3 regions of the Heyndrickxia vini genome follow, and region 3 is predicted to be linked to each of the others. Evidence: riboswitches for the same ligand, from Rfam matches in the RefSeq annotation. Region 3 holds a riboswitch; each other region holds the start of a gene.

What was found. A riboswitch is a leader RNA that binds a small molecule or an ion and turns the genes downstream of it on or off. The one in region 3 is predicted to bind S-adenosylmethionine.
Region 1: linked by a shared signal. The riboswitch ahead of I5776_RS20945 (5-methyltetrahydropteroyltriglutamate--homocysteine S-methyltransferase) and the one ahead of I5776_RS15635 (cyclase family protein) in region 3 are both predicted to bind S-adenosylmethionine.
Region 2: linked by a shared signal. The riboswitch ahead of I5776_RS16995 (5-methyltetrahydropteroyltriglutamate--homocysteine S-methyltransferase) and the one ahead of I5776_RS15635 (cyclase family protein) in region 3 are both predicted to bind S-adenosylmethionine.

What each region holds. Positions count from the first base shown of each region.
Region 1 covers NZ_CP065425.1:4,226,814-4,230,098, forward strand. The annotation lists gene mqo (malate dehydrogenase (quinone)) at 1-1,451, opposite strand, end outside; SAM riboswitch class I at 1,758-1,857, shown strand; gene I5776_RS20945 (5-methyltetrahydropteroyltriglutamate--homocysteine S-methyltransferase) at 1,963-3,084, shown strand.
Region 2 covers NZ_CP065425.1:3,394,350-3,397,634, forward strand. The annotation lists gene I5776_RS16985 (GNAT family N-acetyltransferase) at 1-300, opposite strand, end outside; gene I5776_RS16990 (MarR family winged helix-turn-helix transcriptional regulator) at 287-712, opposite strand; SAM riboswitch class I at 1,404-1,504, shown strand; gene I5776_RS16995 (5-methyltetrahydropteroyltriglutamate--homocysteine S-methyltransferase) at 1,586-2,713, shown strand.
Region 3 covers NZ_CP065425.1:3,118,233-3,121,517, forward strand. The annotation lists partial or broken gene I5776_RS15630 (5-methyltetrahydropteroyltriglutamate--homocysteine S-methyltransferase) at 1-967, opposite strand, end outside; gene I5776_RS15635 (cyclase family protein) at 1,006-1,758, opposite strand; SAM riboswitch class I at 1,850-1,951, opposite strand; gene I5776_RS15640 (dUTP diphosphatase) at 2,823-3,260, opposite strand.

The DNA.
Region 1 (3,285 bases), 1.1 Mb from region 3:
TGAACTTCTTTGAAAAGCTCTGGATTTTCCACTAGTGATAAACCATAGGATGGAATCATTTCTTTTATTTTCGGTTCCCACTCTTTTTGATGCTCTGGGAAGCACTTTTTAATTATATCAAGCATGACATGAACGGCAGTAGAAGCACCTGGAGAAGCACCTAACAATGCAGCGATTGTTCCGTTAGCTCCAGTAATAACTTCCGTACCAAATTGAAGTGTGCCTTTGCCACCCGCTTCAGTATCTTTTATAACTTGTACACGTTGACCCGCTACGACGATATCCCAATCTTCACTTTTCGCATTTGGAACAAATTCCCGCAATTCCTCAATACGCTGTTCCTTCGATAACATTAGTTGTTGGACTAGGTATTTTGTTAATGGTATATTTTTTGCACCCGCCGCTAACATAGTGAACACATTATTTGGTTTAACCGATAGGATTAAATCCATATTTGAACCCGTTTTTAAAAATTTTGGTGAGAATCCTGCAAATGGTCCAAATAACAATGACTTTTTTTTATTGTCGATATATCTTGTATCAAGATGCGGTACAGACATTGGAGGTGCGCCAACTGCGGCTTTTCCGTATACTTTTGCATGATGTTGCTCGACAATCTCCTGATTGTTGCATACCAAGAATAATCCGCTTACAGGGAATCCGCCAATATGCTTACTTTCGGGAATACCTGTTTTTTGCAGTAAAGGCAGACTTCCTCCCCCACCGCCGATAAAGACAAATTTTGAAGTATGGCGTTCGATACTGCCAGTTTCCATATTCCACACTTTTAATTCCCATAAACCGTCTTCTGTACGTTTAATATCCTCTACCTGATGCTTGTATCTAATATCAACATCTTTACTCTTTAAGTGATCAAACAATATTCGTGTTAATGCACCAAAGTTTACATCTGTTCCAGAGTCAATTTTCGTAGCCGCAATTGGTTCCTTCGATGTACGGTTTTCCATAATAAGTGGAATCCATTCCATTAGTTTATTCGGGTCTTCGGAAAATTCCATTCCTTGAAATAACGGATTATTTGAAAGGGCTTTAAAACGCTTTTTCAAAAACGAAACATTATTCTCCCCTTGTACTAAACTCATATGCGGCAATGGCATGATAAAATCCTGAGGATTACTTATCAAATTACTGTTTACAAGATAAGACCAAAACTGTCTTGAAAGCTGAAATTGTTCGTTAATCGTTATCGCTTTACTAATATCTAAGGTTCCATCTGGCTTTTCAACGGTATAGTTAAGCTCGCATAGTGCGGAATGACCCGTTCCCGCATTATTCCATTCGTTCGAACTTTCCTCTCCTGGGCTTTCAAGCTTCTCAAAAACTGTAATTTTCCAGTCCGGTACTAATTCCTTCAAGAGTGTCCCTAAAGTTGCACTCATAATTCCGGCACCAATTAAGATAACATCTGTAGTCGTTTGTCTGTTACTCATCTTTACCGTCCCTTTATACCCTAATATTTGCAGAAAAAGTGTGGGTGTACCCGTCTAAAAACATAGCAAGACAAGGCATAACCTATTCATACCTTTTCCGTATCAATTTTCACCTAATTATAGTATATCACTATTATTTATAGAATAAAATATTCACTATTAAGGAGAAAGTCGTTATATACATATAAATTAAAATTGGAAAATGCGCTTCCCAAACCTACAAAAAATTCTAACATTTAATATCTCAACCATTGACACTCGATGAATATACAGGTACATTGGTAATTAATAATAGAATATGTAACTTTCTTATTTAGAGAGATGGAGGGACTGGCCCTAGGATATCTCAGCAACAGACATTTTTGTACTGTGCTAATTCCAGTAGCGTTATGCTTGAAGATAAGAAGAGTCATTATCCATGATACGAATCTCTTCTTTTTAAGAAGGGTTTTTTTGTGCCCTGAAAAGCTAACGTAAACATACTAATTTAACTTTAGAGGGGTTGTCCAAATTGATTAACACAATTACGAAAGCACCATTTAGATCAGACCACGTAGGGAGCTTCTTGCGTCCACAAGCACTAAAAGATGCAAGAGCACAATATCAGAAAGGTGACATAACAAAGAAAGAACTACGTTCGATTGAGGATATTGAGATTGCTAGAATTGTTGAAAAGCAAAAAGAAGTAGGTCTGAGGGCCGTAACAGATGGTGAATTCAGAAGAAGATGGTGGCATTTGGATTTCATTAGAGCTATTGAAGGAATACGTGTTTATGAAATAGACCTAACTGGTGCATTTAATGGTGCGATGAAAAAAGCAGAAGCATATACAGTTGATTCAAAATTAAACTTCCCGAAGGATCATCCATTTTTGGAGGATTTCGCATATTTGAAAAGCATTGCTGGTGACCACGTCGCAAAAATTACAATCCCGGGTCCTAATATGATTTTCTATTCTGGTGTAGTTGGAAGCGAACCTTATTTAAGTAATCCTACTTATCCTTCACTTGATGAAGTGGCTAAAGATATTATTAAAGTCTATCAAGATGCCATTCAAGCTTTTTACGAAGCGGGTTGTCGCTATTTACAATTAGATGATACAAGCTGGGGAGCATTATTCAGTGATGTTTTCCGAGATAAAATAAAGGCTCAAGGATTTGACCCAGATGAGCTAGTGAAAAAATTTGCTGATATTACTGTTGAAGCTGTAGCCAACAAACCGGAAAATATGGCAATTACTATTCATATTTGTCGCGGGAATTTCAAATCTTCTTGGCTATATCAAGGTGGATATGGACCAATTGCAAAAGAATTATTTTCCCGTGTTAATGTAGACGCCTTCTTCTTAGAATATGATAATGAGCGATCTGGAGACTTTGCGCCGTTGCGATTCATTAAAGACCAACATGTCGTATTGGGCCTAATCACTTCTAAAACTCCTGAACTCGAAGATGCAGATGAAATTAAAAGAAGAATTGAAGAAGCAACACAATATGTGAATATCAATCAACTTTGCTTGAGTCCACAATGTGGTTTTGCTTCTACTGAAGAAGGAAACATCCTAACAGAAGAAGAACAATGGAATAAATTACGCCATGTTGTTCAAATCGCAAAGGAAGTTTGGGGAGAATAGGCTTTCATACATTAATGGAAAACCCGGCAAAATCGTAACCGGGAGAAACATACCAAATAGTATGCTAAATTAGTAGACCAAATCGCATAGGATTTGGTCTCTTATTTTCCTATATATCAAATGATTAGGGGATATTACTACTTTAATTAGCAAGAAAAATTGCAGCTTAAAAATCATCTTGGCAATTGTTGTTATCAACAA
Region 2 (3,285 bases), 280 kb from region 3:
AATGCCTTGTCCACGATAACTTTCCTTTGTAAACATGTTAGTAATATAGCCCTTTTTCCCACTCTTATTGGTATAAGTCGGTGGGAAGTCATAAAAAATGATTGCACCACATGCAATTATTTCGTCATTATCTTCCGCTAGCCATTGAATGAGGGATCCAGTCTTAAGTTTTTCTTTAAAGAAAGCTGATAATTCAGGATCAATATCTATAGTAGGTTCAATTCCTTCATCAATTAATTGCTTCTTTCTTAAATCGATTAATTGATTGATATCTTCAATAGTTGCTTTACGATAATTCAACATCCATTGCTCTCTCCTTCATTAATGAAAATGCTTTTAAAATCAATTCCCTTTCTTCATTACTCATTTTTTCGAATAAAAGCTGATTAAGTTTTTCATCATCAAGTGACGAATGACGATGCAAAACAGCATTTCCCAGACTAGTCAAATCCAAAATAACCTTTCGTTCATCTTCCAACCTTCGCCTTTTACAGACATAATTTTTTTCTAATAAGCGTTTAACATGTTCTGAAGCGGTGTTATGTGAAACTTGTATGGATTGGGCAATTTCTTTAATCCCTACATTTTCTTCCTTTTGAATCACTTGCATAATCCTAACACTTTGGTGCGTAATCTTTTCTTGATGTTGATAACGCAGTTGATAGTAAATATCTGTCCATAAATGATTTAGCTGTGCAACCTCTTTTTTCATATAATCCCTCTTTTTATCGTTAATTAAGATTATATCTTATAATACGATGTTTATTTATAAAAGTCATTAACGAATATTTTTTTCAAAAAAAGAAACGCTAAATTTTGTACCATCACCGACTTGCTTACAGTAAGCCAATAAAAAGAAAAAGGAAGTATTTAAGATGACAAAAAGGAATAAATCACTATTTAATGTTTCAATGATATTGTTTTCTTGGATATTAATATCTTTTTTGGATCTACGAAGTATAAAAAGATTTTTCCCCTCCTTCGTCTTCGTTTTTTTTATCCATTTAATAGATGTCCCGATTGGAAAGAAACGTAAATGGTGGGTTTTCTATAATAAGCCGAATTCCTTTTTTCTTAATGAATTTCCTTTTTTAATCGGTCCAATGATGGCGGTAGCCTTATGGACTTTAAAATGGACTTATGGAAAATTCATAAATTTCATCTTACTCAATGCCTTCTTCAATTTCAGTTTTTCAGTTTTGGCTAAAAGTTTTTTCCCGAAAATTAAATTATTTACATTGGTTCGGTTGAATGTTTTTCAGTTTTTCATTTACTTCTTTTACAAGGCATTTCTCTTATATGGATTTCAATATATTTTGGAAAATAAAAGACCAAGAAATAATTTTTATTGACAGAACAGCAAAACAGGTGTAATTTAGCTTGTAGTTAAATAGTTTAGAATATTCTTATCTAGAGAGGTGGAGGGACTGGCCCTTTGAAGCCTCGGCAGCAGACTTTTAGAAGTACTGTGCCAATTCCAGTAGCGAATGCTTGAAGATAAGAAGAGACCCGGTTATGGAAACTCCCCCTCTTCTTATTTATGTGAAGAGGGTTTTTTATTTTAAATTGAGAGGGGATTTATTTTATGACAAAGACATTAACGAAAGTTCCATTTAAAGCTGATCATGTAGGCAGTTTTCTTAGAACGGAGCCGATTAAACAAGCAAGAAAAGCTTTTGCAAATGAAGAAATCGATAAAGCTGCATTAAAAGCTGTTGAAGATAAAGAAATTGAGAAACTTGTGCAAAAGGAAATCGAGGTTGGACTTAAATCCATTACTGATGGGGAGTTTCGACGTTCTTATTGGCATTTAGATTTTTTAGCAGGTTTAAATGGTGTTGAACTGTTTGAAGCGGAATATATTAATAACTTCAAAGGAGCGCAGCCGAAAAATAATGCCATTAAAGTAGTCGATAAAGTAGAATTCCACGATCATTATATGCTCGAACATTTTAAGTTTTTAAAAGAAGCTGTAGATAAATACGGAGATGGTAGCCAAGTTGCCAAGTTTTCCATACCAAGTCCGAATATGTTGTTCACTAGAATTCAAGGTGATGAATATTATAACGGGAACAGAGAGCAGTTCTATCAAGATACTGTTGTTGCCTATCAAAAAGCCATTCAAGCATTCTATGATGCCGGCTGCAGATATCTGCAATTAGATGATACTTCGTGGATTGATTTTGTATCGGAAGAACGAATCAAAGCAGTTGTTGAAAAACACGGTATGGATGTACAAGACATCATTGATACGAGAGTACGTTGTTTAAATGATGCCATTTCACTGAGACCTAATGACATGTTGATTACAATGCATATTTGCAGAGGTAACTTCCGATCTACTTTTATTACCAGTGGCGGATATGATACGATTTCCGATGCCATATTTGCAAACTTAAACGTCGATGGACTTTTCCTCGAATATGATGATAATCGTTCAGGCGATTTTGAGCCATTAAAAAGTTTCGCACGTGATGACAAAACCGTTGTACTTGGATTAATCACCTCAAAATTCTCTGACCTGGAAGATTCTAATCGAATCAAAGAAAGAATAAAAGAAGCTAGTCAATATATTCCTTTGGAAAACCTAGCATTAAGCCCTCAATGTGGATTTGCCAGCACGGAAGAAGGAAATGTATTAACTGAAGAAGATCAGTGGAATAAAATTAAACATGTAATTGAAATTGCTAGCGATATTTGGGGAACGATTTAATAAGTATGCCTTCTTCCGTGATGGAAGGAGGCCGTTTTTCTTATTTTGGCTATTTTGTAAATAAAAGTAAGCCGAAATTAATCACTGCTAATAGTAAACTGATTTTAGATATAAGTGATGATCTTGTTGCAGCGGATTAACTGTGTTGGCCTTAGGCTGCTTTTCCGTTTGTGGATCATACAATTTTGTTTGTGACGCATGAATCTCCGTTTGTGCATCATACAATTTCATTTGTGGATCATCGACTCCTTTTTATACTGCTGGTTTTCCGTTTGTGCATCATAAAATTTTGTTTGTGACGCATGAATCTCCGTTTGTGCATCATACAATTTCATTTGTGGATCATCGACTCCTTTTCATACAGTGGATTTTCGGTTTGTGGATCATACAATTTTGTTTGTGCCGCATGAATCTCCGTTTGTGCATCATACAATTTCGTTTGTGGATCATTGACTCCTTTTTATACTGCAGATTTTCGATTTGTGGATCATAAAAATTAGTAACCAAAATTATGAATAAAGATTAATGGAGTTACCTTGCCTCAAATAAAAAAGGCTGCCAATTGGCAACCA
Region 3 (3,285 bases):
ATTTTGTTGCTTCTTTTACGCGTGCTTTAATCGTCTCCTTCTCTTCTAATGTACCATGCTTCGATGTGAAGACTCCTAGCACGACTTGGGGGCCGCCATTTGGAATGTATTCCAAGGGTTGGAAATCCCCTGAACGGTCGTCATCGTATTCTAAGAAAAATCCGTTCACTTTTTCTTTTGCAAATAAAGTTGGCGCGATTTTTGCATAACTGCCTTCAAAAGCTCATTTCGATCGGTAGTTACCACGGCAAAGATGTGTCGTTACAATTAGATCTTCCGGTTTATCTTCTAGTACGCTATTTGCAACCCGTAAGGCTAATTCGATTAATTCTTCACGAGAATAACCGCTATCATTAAATGGAATTTCCGGTGCATTAAGACCTGCAATGTAGACATCATCTAGTTGAAGATAACGGCAGCCGGCGTCATAAAAGGCGTTGATTGCCTCACGGTAGGCTTGAATTATGTCATTTGCATATTCTTCAATGTCTGGATAAACTTCCAAGTTACGGATACCAGCGTTAAATAATTGATTGGGACTCGGAATCGTTTGTTTTGCAATGGCACGGTCACCAACAATTTCTTTAAATTCAATAAAGTCTTTTACATGCGGGTGATGGGGGTTAAAGGAGATTTTTCCAACTACCCGAATATCATATCGTTCAGTTTCCTCCCCCTTAAATTTAAAGCCATGCTCTGGGATATAGCCCTCGACACCATTTAAATGCTCTAGAAAATCTGTATGCCAAAATCTTCTACGGAATTCACCGTCTGTGACAGCTTTCAGTCCGACTTCGATTTGTTTATCAACAACCTTTTTAATCTCGTCTGTTTCAATTTCGTGTAGTTCCAGGGCCGTAATATTCCCTTCTTGGAAATCCTTCCTCGCCTGATGAATTCTCTCTGGTCGTAATAAACTTCCTACATGATCCGCTCTGAATGGAGCTTTAATTAATGTTTTTGTCATTTTAATCTCTCTCCTTTAAGTATTTTTTTAATCTAGCATTATGGCAAAATAGCAAAAGAACGGACAGGAAAACCAGTTGCCTTCTCAGGCTTTGGACTAATATTGAAAATAACCGCTCCTTTGGCCGGCAGCTTATCTAGGTTCGTTAACAATTCAACTTGAAATGTATCTTGCTCAAGCACATAGTATTCACCAACGAGGGAACCATTTTTGCGATAATCAACAGAAGCATCTGTATCAAATGTTTCGTGTCCGACAGCTTTAATCTTTCTTTCTTCAAATAAAAATGTTAAGGCTTCAATTCCCCATCCAGGTGTGTGACTATTTCCCTCCTCATCTTTATTTTCAAATGCCTCCTTATCAGGCCAACGCTTGCCCCAGTCAGTGCGTAAAGCCACAAATGTTCCTGCTTCAATTTTTCCATGTTCCTCTTCAAACGCTAAGATATCTTCAACGGATAAGATAAAGTCATGATCATCTGCTACTTCCCGCGATTTATCAATCACGATAAGGGGCAAAACGAGTTCTTTTAACTCAAGCTCCTCAAGGTAACGTTTGTTGCGAACGAAATGGATCGGGGCATCAATATGTGTTCCGTATTGACCTGGGAACTGGAAACTTTGCGCAAAAAAGCCATCATCGTGGGTGAAAAGTGATTTGAATTCCGCATCGTCAAAAGCTGAAAAATGTGGAGAAGCGGGTCCAAACGTATGTGTGAGATCGACCCATTCTTTCTTTTGCAACACCTCAAATGCTTTCAAAAGCTCATTGTCTGTTTTTACTGTTGACATTAAATCACCTCATATATAATTTTTAAATATACTAAAAACCCCTCTTCTAGAAAACAGAAGAGGGGTGAATAAACGAATACATTACCTGCTCCTCTTATCTTCTAGCCCTACGCTACTGGAATTGGCACAGTACTTAAAAAAGTCCGCTGCCGAGGCATCAAAGGGCCAGTCCCTCCACCTCTCTGGATAAGAAAAATTCGAAATATTAAGTTATGGAATTTACTATACAATTTGGAAATGGATTTGTCAACATGAATGGATAAAGTATTTGATATGGCATGCTTAGAAAGATTAACATTTAAATAGAATAAGCCTGCTGAAAACGAAGGAAAAGCAGCCTTGAACAAGTATGATTACTGGTTCTATGACTGTTTTTTTGTCGTAGAGTTTTTGAATATTGTTTAAGAGGAACTTGATCAACATAATTAAAAGAAGAAGTACTTCATAAAGTGTATAGGAGGTACTTGATTAACTTATTTAAAAGAAAAAGTACCTCATAGAGCGTTTAGGAGGTACTTGAGTAACAGGATTAAAAGAAGAAGTACTTCATAGAGCGTTTAGGAGGTACTTGAGTAACAGGATTAAAAGAAAAAGTACTTCATAGAGCGTTTATGAGGTACTTCATTAACTTATTTAAAAGATGAAGTACCTCATAAAGCGTTTAGGAGGTACTTGATCAACAGGATTAAAAGAAGAAGTACCTCATAAAGCGTTTAGGAGGTACTTGAGTAACAGGATTAAAAGAAAAAGTACTTCATAGAGCATTTAGGAGGTACTTGATTAACTTATTTAAATGAAGAAGTACCTCATAAAGCGTTTAGGAGGTACTTGATCAACAGGATTAAAAGAAGAAGTACCTCATTAAGCGTTTAGGAGGTACTTGATCAACAGGATTAAAAGAAGAAGTACTTCATAAAGCGTTTAGGAGGTACTTAATCAACAGGATTAAAAGAAGAAGTACCTCATTAAGCGTTTAGGAGGTACTTGATTAACTTATTTAAAAGAAGAAGTACCTCATAGACCGTTCAAAAGGTACTTGATCAGCAAAATTAAAAGAAGATGTATTACTTCGTTCCAGTAGAGCCATGCCCGCCTCGGTTTTCATTTCCAAGCGATACAACCTCAACTAGCTCTACCGTCGGCATTTTTTTCATGATTCGGAACTGACAGATGCGGTCGTTCATTTCAATTACGGTATCTCTTAATGCGTACGCGGGGAAAAACCATTGATCTTGGTCGCCTTTATACGATTCGTCAATGACTCCCATGGAATTCGTTTGGATGATTCCAAAATTCTTGAACGTACTTGAACGGGGTACGACATGTGCTTCATATCCTTCCGGAAGCTCCATTGCAACGCCAAGTGGAATTAGTTTGAATTCATCTTTTTTTAATTCGATGGTTTTTGCTGCACGTAAATCTAACCAGTCACCTTGGACAATTTTATCGATTTTTACTAAGTTTTCATCAAAATATTTAATCTTAATTTGTTGTGTTGACATGTTTTTCTCCTCTACTTCTAAAGAA